2 linked regions of the Aliidongia dinghuensis genome follow. The protein of the gene in region 1 binds, or shares a complex with, the protein of each later gene. Links are inferred from orthologs where the notes say so. Each region holds a gene or a part of one and is shown on either strand. Other genes may lie near its edges.

Evidence for each region. The genes of interacting proteins can lie anywhere in the genome.
Region 2: the proteins of IEY58_RS32105 (region 1) and accD are in contact, whole or in part, in a solved structure (PDB 8UXZ), measured with the Escherichia coli proteins. The link is inferred for Aliidongia dinghuensis from one-to-one orthologs.

What each region holds. Positions count from the first base shown.
Region 1 is NZ_BMJQ01000028.1:28,806-36,341, forward strand. Bases 2,087-4,939 are described here. They hold IEY58_RS32105 (acetyl-CoA carboxylase carboxyltransferase subunit alpha), read right to left. Parts: upstream 4,064-4,939; coding sequence 3,110-4,063; downstream 2,087-3,109. Other genes in these bases: IEY58_RS32095 (NnrU family protein), read right to left, coding at 2,087-2,232; IEY58_RS32100 (TetR/AcrR family transcriptional regulator), read left to right, coding at 2,303-2,848; IEY58_RS32110 (HpcH/HpaI aldolase/citrate lyase family protein), read right to left, coding at 4,182-4,939. Outside these bases: IEY58_RS32085 (hypothetical protein), read left to right, coding at 1-986; IEY58_RS32090 (GFA family protein), read right to left, coding at 1,020-1,412; more of IEY58_RS32095, read right to left, coding at 1,549-2,086; more of IEY58_RS32110, read right to left, coding at 4,940-5,159; IEY58_RS32115 (hypothetical protein), read left to right, coding at 5,384-5,572; site-specific tyrosine recombinase XerD, read right to left, coding at 5,606-6,556; IEY58_RS34520 (hypothetical protein), read right to left, coding at 6,561-7,536. UniProt on the Escherichia coli protein: Component of the acetyl coenzyme A carboxylase (ACC) complex. First, biotin carboxylase catalyzes the carboxylation of biotin on its carrier protein (BCCP) and then the CO(2) group is transferred by the carboxyltransferase to acetyl-CoA to form malonyl-CoA.
Region 2 is NZ_BMJQ01000018.1:57,730-63,068, reverse strand. What follows is about bases 2,342-5,339. They hold accD (acetyl-CoA carboxylase, carboxyltransferase subunit beta), read left to right. Parts: upstream 2,342-3,409; coding sequence 3,410-4,270; downstream 4,271-5,339. Other genes in these bases: IEY58_RS27730 (bifunctional folylpolyglutamate synthase/dihydrofolate synthase), read left to right, coding at 4,434-5,339; trpA (tryptophan synthase subunit alpha), read left to right, coding at 2,557-3,384; trpB (tryptophan synthase subunit beta), read left to right, coding at 2,342-2,560. Also shown: pyrF (orotidine-5'-phosphate decarboxylase), read left to right, coding at 1-572; IEY58_RS27750 (phosphoribosylanthranilate isomerase), read left to right, coding at 569-1,216; more of trpB, read left to right, coding at 1,343-2,341.

The DNA.
Region 1 (7,536 bases):
CCACGTCGCAGATTCCGACGGTCGTCGTGCCGGTCCGCTTCGTGTTCGAGACGAGCAGCGGGAACGTCGTGCTCGACCCGACCACCCCCGATCCGGGCAGTTGCCTGCCGGCCGGCCAGACGGCGCTCGCGATGACGTTGAAGTCGCCGGTGTTCCAGACGGTCAGCGCGCTCCAGCTGGTCACGACCGCGAACAAGTCCGTGGCCCTCCCCGAACTCGGCAGCGGTCAGTACGCCGATTTGTTCCAACGCGCGAATTTCTACAGCTATACACGGGCGGGCGCGCTCAACGCCGGGTACCATGTCACGCTGGTGCCGACCGTGGCGCCGACCGTGACGATCACGGTGCCGAATGCCAACAGCCTGGTCTCGAGGGGGCGGCAATGCGCGACCTCCGCCGGCTATACGCTGCCCACGGGATTGATCAACGCCTATGCGCTCGACAGCTTCCTCCGGACTCACGTGATCCCCGCCCTGTCGAGCCATGTCAGCCCCAAGACCTTTCCGATATTTCTGCTCTACGACGTCGCCCAAGTTTGGGTGAACGGCAGCACGACCGAATGCTGCGTGCTTGGCGATCACAACGCGTACAGCAACAACGGGCTGCTGCAGACCTACGCCGTCGCGGATTATGAGACCTCCGGGAACTATGCCCTGGCGAGCGATGTCTCGATCCTGAGCCGGGAGGTCATGGCCTGGATGGACGACCCGACGGTGACGAACCACGTGCCGGCCTATTGGATCGATGCCGCGGGCACGAGCAACGGCTGCGTCGCCGGTCTCGAAACAAACCTGCCGTTCAGCTCCTGGATATTCGGCCCGCCCTTGGGCCAGGTGGCGTTCCGAGGCTATGCGTTCAGCGTGGAAGAAGGCGTCTTCCACAACTGGTACTTCGGCGCATCGCCGTCCGGCGCCGTGAACGGCTGGTATTCCCTGTTCGGCAGCCTGACGGCACCGGATATTAACTGGACGATTTGCCAGAATTAGGACGCAACGGCGCCTTCGCGCCGTTCGTGCGACCTACGCCTCGAAGCGCCCCGTGGCGTCACGATCGCGGTCGTATCGTCTCGTGAGCGGAAACGGCGGCAACCAGGACTCGCGGCGGATGATCCAGCTTTCGTAGGTTGGCATCAGCTGGTCAGGGGCATCGAGCGATCCCAGGTTCACTTCGATTTCGTCTGCGGTGCGCGCGAAAACGGATGAGCCGCAGCGGGGACAGAAAAATCGCCCGGCGTAGTCGCGCGTTTCGCCATCGATCGTCACCGCATCCTGCGGGAACACTGCGGAAGCGTGAAAAAGGGCCCCATGATGCTTGCGGCAGTCGAGACAGTGACAAAGGCCGACCCGGTATGGGAGCCCGGACGCCACAATTCGAACGTTGCCGCACAGGCAACCGCCGGTGAAGCGATCCATGCTGCGCCTCCTCTAAAATGACGCGGTCGGAATGGTTAGAACGAGCAGCACCGTCATTGCACTAGCCTCTCTCCGATCCTGCCGATTTACTCGAGACTTGGCTTCGGCCGTCCGGCTCCGCACGCTCAGCCGGTTCTCACATCCATCGCCATATGCCGGCGGCCCAACCGGCGAGCGGAAGATGCGCCCAGGTCGTCCCGAGCCAGAGCAACGTGCCGGCGATCGTGGCGAATGGGCCAAGGCTTCCGATCTGCGCCCGGCCTGCGATCACCGCCGCGAAGGGAATGAAGCTGGTGCGGCGCTCCCAGGCCGGCCAGACGTCCGGCTGAGCGCGCTCCTTCTTCGCGTCCTGCAGCCTCGAACCGACCAGGGCCAGCACGACGATGGCGATAGCCACGGCGATGTTCTTGTCAACAGGATAGACCGCGATGTGGGCGAGGCCCCATATCGCAAACGACCACATCATCGGATGGCGCGTGATCGCGTAGACGCCACGCGCGGGACCTGGCTCTGACAACGGCGCGCCGAGGGTCGGAAAAGCGGGATTTTTGACCAGCGACCCGGCGAGAAGGATGGACGCCAGCAGCATGACCGCGGTGGCGATCGCCCATGTTAAGTCGCCCGCTACCCAATGCGGCTCGGTCGTCGGAGCAGCAAGATAGGCAGCGACCATCCATCCGAGCGTTGCGAACGCAACGACCGAATACAGGGCGGTGAAGCCCTGCTCGCCGATGGCGTGGACGACCCCCGCCCGAAGCGGATGGGAAAGCAGGAAATGCGTTCCGACGAATGCGACGGCCGCGATGATCAGCATGGCCATGGTCGATCGGTTCCCACCTATTTGAAGATGTGATACTACGTTGTTTACAGTGTAAACGGAGCGTTGCCAAGTGACTTCAGAAGCCGGCCTTCGAGAGACGTTGATTGCTGCCGCCCTTGGCATCCTGGAAGCGGGTGGGGAGGAGCCCAGCCTCCGGGCAGTGGCGCGGGCGGCCGGTGTGTCGGCGATGGCGCCCTACCGACACTTCTCGAACAAGGTCGCTCTGATGGCGGCTGTTGCGAACCATGGGTTCGAGGCTCTGCGAGACGCCCTGGTGGCTGCCGACGACAAGCCCGATCCCCGGGAGGCCCTTGTCGCGCAGGGACTGGCCTTCATCGATTTCGCGACGAACCATCCGGCTCTGTTCCGGCTGATGTACAGCCATCAATACGGCAGCGCGGGCGCGGATGCGGTGCTGGGAACCTACCAGGTGCTCGCCGACCGGATGGTCGACGTCATGCCGACCCAGGCTTCCGCCGGTGCGCTTGCCTGCAGAGCACTCGTCCAGGGTATCGCCACGATTGTACTGAATGACAGGCTCGCGCCGTCGAAGGCGGACGACATAGCTACCGCATTGCGGCTCTTCGTCTACGGGGTGGCGCACGCCGCCCGATGAGGCTGCTTGGTTGGCGATTATGTGAATCAGCCGGATCGATGCGCTGGCAGATAAATTGGCATGACGACTTGCGCGTCCTTCCGCTACGCCGCGGTGACAATCTCTATCGCAAGTACCTGGGCGGCAGCTATACGGCAAAAATCGCCCGAAAAGTCGGGTTTTCGACCTAAGCCAATGACATCTTATGAGGTGCGGGCGCCATAAGCTCTTGAAATATCAAGATTCCCTTCGACAACTTATGGGGTCCCGTACAAAACCGCGTCAGAGGCCGTGGGCGCCCATGGCGAGGAATTTCTGCCGGCGCTGGGTCTTGAGGTCGCCTGGGTTCATCTCCAGCAGGGGCTTCAGGGCTTCCTGCAGCGCATCGCCCAGCACGGCGATGGCGGCGGCCCGTTCGCGGTGGGCGCCGCCGATCGGCTCCGGCACGATCTGGTCGATGACGCCGAGCTTCAGGAGATCCTGTGCCGTGAGCCGGAGCGCCTCGGCCGCGAGCGCCGCCTGCTCGCCGCTGCGCCACAGGATCGAGGCGCAGCCCTCGGGCGAGATCACCGAATAGATCGAGTGCTCAAGCATCAGGACCGTGTTGCCGGACGCAAGCGCCACGGCACCGCCCGAGCCGCCCTCGCCGATGATGGTCGCGACCAGCGGCACGGTCAGCTTCAGCGACACCTCGATCGAACGGGCGATCGCCTCGGCCTGGCCGCGCGCCTCGGCATCGATGCCGGGCCAGGCGCCGGCCGTGTCGACCAGCGTGATGACCGGCAGGCGGAAACGCTCGGCCATCTCGAACAGCCGGATCGCCTTGCGATAGCCTTCGGGCCGCGCCATGCCGAAATTGTGTTTCACGCGGCTTTCGACCTCGTGGCCCTTCTCCGTGCCCATGACCACGACCGAGCGGCCGCGGAAGCGCGCCAGGCCGCCGACGATCGCCCGGTCCTCGGCAAAGGCGCGGTCGCCGGCCAGGGGCGTGAACTCGGTGAACAGCGCCTGGGCGTAATCGAGGAAATGCGGCCGGTCCGGATGGCGGGCGACCTGCACCTTCTGCCAGGCCGTAAGCTTGGCATAGGTCTGCTTCAACAGCCGCGACGCCTTCGCCTCAAGCACGGCGACCTCGTCGGTGATGTTGATGTCGGCTGCGGTCGGAAGGTGGCGCAGCTCTTCAATTTTGCTTTCGAGCTCCGCGATCGGCCGCTCGAATTCGAGGAAGTTTTGCATGGGGCGTGTCGTTACCACGACTGAGCCCCCGCGCCAATCGCGATGCAGCATGGCGGCCCCATCTCATGCGGATGGGGCCGCCGCCGAAGCCCGTTCTGGGGCGTCAGTTTCCGGCGAATCAGGCCCCGGCGATCTGTGCTGCCTTCTTGACCAGCACCTCGGCCTGGCGGATCGAGGCGATGTCGATCAGGCGGCCGTCGAGGGCCACCGCACCTCGGCCCTCGCGCTGCGCCTCGGCCATCGCGGCGAGGATGCGCTTCGCCTTCGCGACCTCCGCTTCCGACGGGCTGAACACCTCGTTCGCGAGCGCCAGCTGCGACGGATGGATCGCCCATTTGCCCTCGCAGCCGAGCACTGCCGCACGATAGGCCGCCGCCTTGTACCCGTCCACGTCCGAGAAATCGCCGAACGGGCCGTCGACCGGCCGGAGCCCGTTGGCGCGGGCGGCCACGACCATGCGGGCGATGGCATAGTGCCACATGTCGCCCCAATGGACAGCGCGGTTGCCCGCCTCGTCCTTATCGGTCAGCACCGAATAGGCCGGGTTGGCGCCGCCGATGTTGGTCGTGCGCGCGCGCGTCGAGGCGGCGTAGTCGGCGACGCCGAAATGCAGCGACTCGTTGCGCTTGGACGCGGCCGAGATCGCCTCGACATTCTGCATGCCGAGCGCCGTCTCGATGATGAGCTCGAGCCCGATCTTCTTGGTATAGCCCTTGGCCTGCTCGATCTGGGTCAGCAGCATGTCGACGGCATAAACGTCGGACGCGGTGCCGACCTTGGGGATCATGATCAGGTCGAGCCTTTTCCCCGCCTGTTCGACCACGTCGACCACGTCGCGGTACATGTAGTGCGTGTCGAGCCCGTTGATGCGGACCGACATGATCTTATTGCCCCAGTCGATGTCGTTCAGCGCCTGGATGATGTTCTTGCGCGCCTGCGGCTTGTCGTCGGGGGCGACCGCGTCCTCGAGGTCAAGGAAGATGACGTCGGCGGCGCTCTTCGCCGCCTTCTCGAACAGCTGCGGCGAGCTGCCCGGCACGGCGAGTTCGCTGCGGTTGAGCCGGGCGGGCGCTTGTTCGATCAGGGTGAAGCTCATGGCGGAGGCTCCTTCGAGGCGGATGCGGGAAATGGAAATATTATCGCAATTTGGAAAAGTCGATATCGCCGCTGGCTGGCAGTTTGTCAACCGTGCCGAACCGTGGCCTATGGTCTCGCATCATGACACGGCCTTGCATCATCGCGCCGACCTGCCTAATCAGGAAGGAGCGATCGGCCCCGATCGGCGTTCTCCGGATGCAGCGGGACAGAATGAAGAACGGCATGACGATTTCGGCGCGCCTTTTCCTGGCCGTGCTTCTCGCCGGCCTCGGCGGATGCGGTCTTTACAAATGGCAGAAGCCCGGCGCCGACGATGCGGCGTTCAAGACGGACTCGGCGGCGTGCCAGCAGGTGCAGAACCCTGACGGCTATTCCGCCTGCATGCAGTCCCGCGGCTGGACCCTGCAATAGCGACCCTGCAATAGCGTTTGGGCGACCGCGCCCTCAGCTGCCGCGCTTGGCGAGCGGGTGGTGCGTCTTGACCAGCGTCGTCAGGCGCTCGACGTCGACGTGGGTATAGATCTGCGTCGTCGAAATGTCGGCGTGACCCAGCATCTGCTGCACGCTGCGAAGGTCGGCGCCGTGGCTCAGGAGATGGGTCGCGAACGCGTGGCGCAGCACATGCGGTGATAGCTTCGCCGGATCGAGCCCCGCCTTGACCGCGAGGTCCTTCAAGAGCTGGCCGAAGCGCATGCGCGTCAGATGCCCGCTCGCGGCGCGCGACGGGAACAGCCAGCGCGATACCTGGCCCTCAGCGAGGAACAGCGGCCGGATTGCGAGATAGTCCTGGATCGCCTTGCGCGCCTCGGCGCCGAGCGGCACCAGCCGCTCCTTGTCGCCCTTGCCGCGCACCAGGATCGCCCGCTCGCCGCGTGCGACCGTGCCGAGCGGCAGCGCCACCAGCTCGGACACGCGCAGGCCACTCGCGTACATCAGCTCCAGCATGGCCGAGAGCCGGATGCCCTCCGGGCTTTCGTCGCGCCGCGCGGTCTCGATGAGCGCGGTCACCTCCGCCTCGCTCAGGATCTTCGGCAGCGGCCGGCCCTGGCGCGGCGCATCCACGACCGCGGTCGGGTCGTCGGCCCGCAGGCCCTCGGTCAAGAGGAACTTGAAGAATTGCCGGAGCGCCGACAGGCGGCGGGCGGCCGTGCGCGGCGCCATGCCGGTCGCATCGAGCCGCGCCAGATAGCGCCGCACCTCGTCCGCCCCAGCCGAGGCCGCGGGTGCACCCCTGAGAAACGCTTCGAAGTCGGCAAGGTCGCGCCGATAGGCGTCGAGCGTGAGCGCAGCCGCACCGCGCTCAGCAGCGAGCATCTCCAGAAAGGCCTCGGCCTGCGGCGCCAGGATCGGCGGCGCCGTCTTGGGACGGCCGGGGGGACGGCCGGGCCCGGCCACGGGTCTAGAGCCCCTCGGCGAGCGCCGCGTCGATCGCGAGCCGGCGGGCGTCGTCGGCGAGACCGGCCTGGCGCAGCGTGGCGACGATCTGGGCGGCCGTGACCGGCTGCGCGCCGATGCCCTGGTCGCCGAGCGTCGCGAACAGAGCCAGGAGCGTGCCGCCGAGCCGTTGGCCGGCGGCGGCGGTCGCAAGCAAGGCAGCCGGGCCGGTCGCCGGCGCCCCGAGGTTGGCGACGTTCGCGTCCGCGAGCGGCAGCAGCATGCGGTCAGGCACGGGGAAGCCTTCGGCGGCGAGCAGCAAGGCGGCCGAGGCGGCGCGGCGCGGCGCCGCCGTGTCCTTCTTGCCGCCGGCGAGGTCGACGAGCGTCTGGCCCGACCAGGCCGGCGCCGCGTCGCCGGCGACGGCATGGGCGAGCGGCAGCAGGGCCGTCTGGCCCTCGGGCGACGCGAGCTCGAGCCAGGCGCCGGCCGCCTTCGGCTGGTCGAGCGCATAGAGCGCGCGGGCGAAGTCGGGGGCGACGGACTTGAGATCCGCGCTGGGCGGCACTTCGGTGATGAGGCCGGCCGCGGCGCGGACCAGCGCCGGGTAGAGCTCGCCGCGCGCGTCGCCCAGGAAGGCCATGAGCAGATTGGCCTTGGCCGCGGGCTGGCTCGCATCGTGGGCCGAGCGGAACAGGATCGCCCGGCCGCGGGCACCGCCCGCCGCCTTGGCCCGGTTGAGCGGGCTCTCCCGGTCCTCGTCGCTGATCTCGGTCGCAAGATAGGCCTCGGTCAGCCGTTCGGCTGGGATCGCCCCATAGGCCGCCGCCTTCTCGGCCGCGACCAGCCGCTGGTCGGCCGGAAAGCCGGAGCCCAGCGCCACGGCGCGCAGGATCGCGAGCGGCGCCGCGTCGAGCGCCTTCTTCGGCAGCGGCAGCTGTGCCTTCTCGAGCAGCGCCAGGCTCAAGGTCTCGGGCGACGGCAGGTTCTCCGGCGGCTTG
Region 2 (5,339 bases), on another replicon or contig:
CGAACACGGCCGCGGTCGCCGGTGCGACGCCCTTGTTCCTCGACCTCAAGCTGCACGACATTCCGAACACGGTCGCGGGCGGCGTCCGCGCGATCGCGGGCTTGAAGCCGGAGTTCCTGACCATCCACACGGCGGGCGGCAGCGCCATGATGCGCGCGGCGGTCGATGCGGCGGCGGAGGCGGCGGCACAGACCGGCCATCGTATCAAGCTCCTGGGCGTCACCGTGCTGACCAGCCTCGACGACGGCGATCTGGACGCGGTCGGCCAGCGCGGACCCGCGGCCGACCAGGTCCGGCGCCTGGCGCTGCTGGCGCGGGCAAGCGGGCTCGATGGCGTCATCTGCTCGCCGATGGAGGTGGCGGCGCTGCGCGCGGACCTGGGCGCCGACTTCCAGTTGGTCGTGCCGGGCATCCGCCCGGCGGGCGCGGCACTCGGTGACCAGAAGCGGGTCATGGGCCCGCGCGACGCGATTGCCGCCGGTGCCAGCCGGCTCGTCATCGGCCGGCCGATCACCGAGGCGCCGGATCCCGCGGCCGCGGCCCGCGCCATCGCGGCAGAGCTCGCGGCATGAGCCCCATCGTCAAGATCTGCGGGCTTTCGACCGAGGAGACGCTCGCCGCCGCGGTCGAGGCGGGCGCCGGCCTCGTGGGCTTCGTGTTCTATCCGCCAAGCCCGCGTGCCGTGACGGCGGACCGGGCGGCGCGGCTGGTCCAGGGTGTGCCCAAGACCGTCGCCAAGGTCGGTCTGTTCGTCGATCCGGACGACGCGCTGCTCGACCGCGTGCTGACGGCGGCCGGGCTCGACGTGATCCAGCTGCACGGCAAGGAGGCGCCGGGCCGGGTCGCCCAGATCCGCGAGCGGTTCCGTCGCCCGGTCATGAAGGCGATCAAGGTCGGTACGGCTGAGGACGTGGCGGTCGCCGAGCGCTATCTGGACGCGGCCGACCGGCTGCTGTTCGACGCCCAGCCGCCCCGGCGCCCGGACGCGCTGCCCGGCGGCAACGGCGAGCCGTTCGATTGGTCGCTGCTCGCCGACCGGTCCTGGGCCGTGCCCTGGATGCTGTCCGGCGGCCTCACGATCGAGAATATCGCCGACGCCGTGCGCATCACCCGCGCCCCGGCACTCGACGTTTCCTCGGGCGTCGAGACCAGTCCCGGCATCAAGGACGTGCACCTGATCCGCGACTTCATCGCGACGGCGCGAGCGCTCGGCTGAGCGGTAAGGCCGGGTAAGCCGCCATGATCCAGGCCCAGGGCGGCCCTGACGCGCGATCGGCTTGAAGCGGCGCGCCCGGGGGGCTAGGGTCCGGGTCCCCGCGCTTCGACCTGAGATGATCCCGGCATGACGCCTCCGATCCCGAACAGCTATCGCACTGGCCCCGACCCGGACGGCCATTTCGGCGCCTTTGGCGGCCGGTTCGTCGCCGAGACACTGATGCCGCTCATCCTCGAGGTCGAGAAAGCCTATGACGCGGCCAGGAACGACCCGGCGTTCAAGGCCGAGCTCGACTATTACCTCAAGGACTACGTCGGCCGGCCGAGCCCGCTCTATTACGCCCGCCGCATGACCGAGCAGTTCGGCGGCGCCAAGATCTATCTGAAGCGTGAGGAGCTCAATCACACCGGCGCGCACAAGATCAACAACTGCATGGGCCAGATCCTGCTGGCCCGCCGCATGGGCAAGACGCGCATCATCGCCGAGACCGGCGCCGGCCAGCATGGCGTCGCGACCGCCACGGTCTGCGCGCTCTTCGGCCTGCCCTGCGTCATCTACATGGGCCAGACCGACATCGAACGGCAGGCGCCGAACGTGTTCCGCATGCGGCTCCTGGGCGCCGAGGTCAAGAGCGTCACGTCGGGCACCGGCACGCTCAAGGACGCGATGAACGATGCGCTCAGGGACTGGGTCGCCAACGTCGACGACACGTTCTACATCATCGGCACCGTCGCGGGCCCGCACCCCTATCCGATGCTGGTGCGCGACTTCCAGAACGTGATCGGCGAAGAGACGCGCGCCCAGCTGCACGAGGCCGAGGGCCGGCTGCCGGACACGCTGGTGGCGGCGATCGGCGGCGGCTCCAACGCCATGGGCCTGTTCCATCCATTCCTCGACGATCCCTCGGTCAAGATGGTCGGCGTCGAGGCGGCCGGTCATGGCGTCGAGACCGGCAAGCATGCGGCCTCGCTCACCGGGGGTGCCCCGGGCGTGCTGCACGGCAACCGTACCTACCTGCTGCAGGACGACGACGGCCAGATCACCGACGCGCATTCGATCTCGGCCGGCCTCGACTATCCGGGCATCGGGCCGGAGCACTCCTGGCTCCGCGACGTGGGCCGGGTGGACTATGTCTCGATCACCGACCATGAGGCGCTGGAGTCCTTCCAGCTGTGCGCCCGGCTCGAAGGCATCATCCCGGCGCTCGAATCGGCGCACGCGCTGGCCCATGTCGCGAAGATCGCGCCCGGCCTGCCCAAGGATCATCTCATGGTCGTCAACCTGTCGGGCCGGGGCGACAAGGACATCTTCTCGGTCGCCCAGCATCTCGGAGTGAAGCTGTGAGCCGGATCGACCGTCGTTTCGCGGCCCTCAAGGCCGAGGGCCGGGCCGGCCTCGTCACCTTCATCACCGCCGGCGATCCGGATCTCGCCACGTCCGAGGCGCTGTTGGCTCGGCTGCCGAAGGCCGGCGCCGACGTGATCGAGCTCGGCATGCCGTTCTCCGATCCGATGGCCGACGGCCCCGCGATCCAGGCGGCCGGCTTGCGCGCGCTTCAGGCCGGCACCAAGCTCGCCCAGATCCTGGCCGCGGTCGCGCGCTTCCGGCAGCGCGACGCCGAGACGCCGATCGTGCTCATGGGCTATTACAATCCGGTATTCCGCTACGGCGTCGACCGGTTCGTCCGGGACGCGGTCGCGGCCGGTGTCGACGGGCTCATCATCGTCGACCTGCCGCCCGAGGAATCCGACGAGCTGGCGCCGCAGGCGAAGGCCGCCGGCCTCGACTTCATCAAGCTGACGGCACCTACGACCGACGACGCGCGCTTGCCGCGGGTGCTAGGCGCAGCGAGCGGCTTCGTCTATCACGTCGCGATCGCCGGCATCACCGGCACGCGCTCGGCCGATCCGGCCGACGTCGGCCGCGCGGTCGCGCGGCTCCGGCGCCATACGGACCTGCCGGTCGCGGTAGGCTTCGGCATCAAGACACCGGACCAGGCGGCCGCCATCGCGCGCATCGCCGACGCGGCCGTCGTGGGTTCCGCGATCGTCGACACGATCGCCGGCCATCTGGACAGCAATGGCAAGGCCAAGCCCGGCCTGGTCGAAGCCATCGCCGCCCAGGTGAGCGCCCTTGCCGCCGGCGTGCGCGCCGCGCGCAAGGCTTGAAAGAGAGTAGAGAAGAGACCCGCCGATGAGCTGGCTTACCAACGTCGTCCTGCCCAAGATCCGCGCGGTCGTCTCGAAGCGCGAAGTGCCGGACAATCTCTGGACCAAGTGTCCGGCCTGCGGCCAGATGCTGTTCCACCGCGAGCTCGAGCAGAACCTGCACGTGTGCCACGCCTGCGGCCATCACATGCGCATCGATGCCAAGCAGCGCATGGCCGTGCTGTTCGACAACGGCGAATACACGCGCATCGAGCTGCCGAAGCCGGTCATGGACCCGCTCAAATTCCGCGACAGCAAGCGCTACGTCGACCGCCTCAAGGAGGCGCAGGCGAGCCACGGGCCGAACCGTGACGCGATCCTCGTCGCCCATGGCAAGATCGGCGGCAATGATGCGGTCGTGGCCGTGTTCGAGTTCGGCTTCATGGCCGGCTCCATGGGTGTCGCGGTCGGCGAGGCGATCGTGGCTGCAGCCCGGCTTGCCGTGCTGCAGCAGGCGGCCCTGATCGTGGTACCCGCGTCCGGTGGCGCGCGCATGCAGGAGGGCATCTTGAGCCTGATGCAGATGCCGCGCACGACCATTGCGGTCGAAGAGGTCAAGGAAGCGGGCCTGCCCTATTTCACCATCCTGACCGACCCCACGACCGGCGGCGTCACCGCGTCCTTCGCCATGCTGGGCGACATCCAGATCGCCGAGCCCGGCGCCGTCATCGGCTTCGCCGGTGCCCGCGTCATCGAGGAGACGATCCGCGAGAAGCTGCCGGAAGGCTTCCAGCGCGCGGAATACCTCCTCGACCACGGCATGGTCGACCTGGTCGTCCGCCGCCACGAGCTGCGCGACACGATCGGGCGCTTGATCGGCCTGCTGCGCCGGCCGATTGCAGCGTAGGGAGCATTTTTCTCCAACCGTCATGGCCGGGCTTGACCCGGCCATCCACGTGGTTGGGCCAGGTGTCGATGCATCCGGCTTTCTTCAGATGGATGCACGTGGATGCCCGGGTCAAGCCCGGGCATGACGAACTAAGAAGCGAACGGTCTTCAGGACATTGTCCATGACACGCTCCCCCGATGCCGTCTTGGCGCGCCTGTCCGGGCTCTATCCGAAGGCGATCGACCTGTCGCTCGACCGGGTCAAGCATCTGCTCGCGCGCCTCGGTGATCCCCAGGACCAGCTGCCGCCGGTCGTCCATATTGCCGGCACCAACGGCAAGGGCTCGACCGTGGCCACGCTGCGCGCGATCCTCGAGGCGGCGGGCTATCGGGTCCATGCCTATACCTCGCCGCATCTGGTGCGGTTCAACGAGCGCATCCGCCTGGCCGGCCGGCTCATCGAGGATGAAGCGCTGGTGGCGCTGCTCGACGAGATCGAGCGGACGAACGACGGCACGCCCATCACCTTCTTCGAGATCACGACGGCGGCGGCCTTCCTTGCCTTTTCGCGCGCGCCGGCGGACATCGTGCTGCTCGAGACCGGCCTTGGCGGCCGGCGCGACGCGACCAACGTCATCCCCAGGCCGGCGGCGACAGTGATCACGCCGATCTCGATGGATCATATGAACTACCTCGGCGATACGCTGACGCTGATCGCTGGCGACAAAGCCGGCATCATCAAGCCCGGCGTGCCCGTGGTGATCGACCCGCAGCCGGCCGAGGCCATGGCGGTGCTGGAGGCGGAGTGGCGCATGGTCGAAGCACCCGCCTATCGCGCCGGAGAGGAATGGCGGGCCGAGCCCACGATGGAGAGTGGGCGGTTCGGGGGTTGGCGCTTCGAGGGCCAGCGCTGGGCGTTCGACCTGCCGCTCTCGCGCTTGCCGGGCCAGCACCAGATCATCAATGCCGGCGGCGCTGTCGCCTGCCTCGAACGGCTCGACGAATTCCGCATCGACCGGGACGCGATCGCGCGGGGCCTTGGTGCCGTCGAATGGCCAGCGCGCCTGCAGCGCCTCTCGCACGGGCCG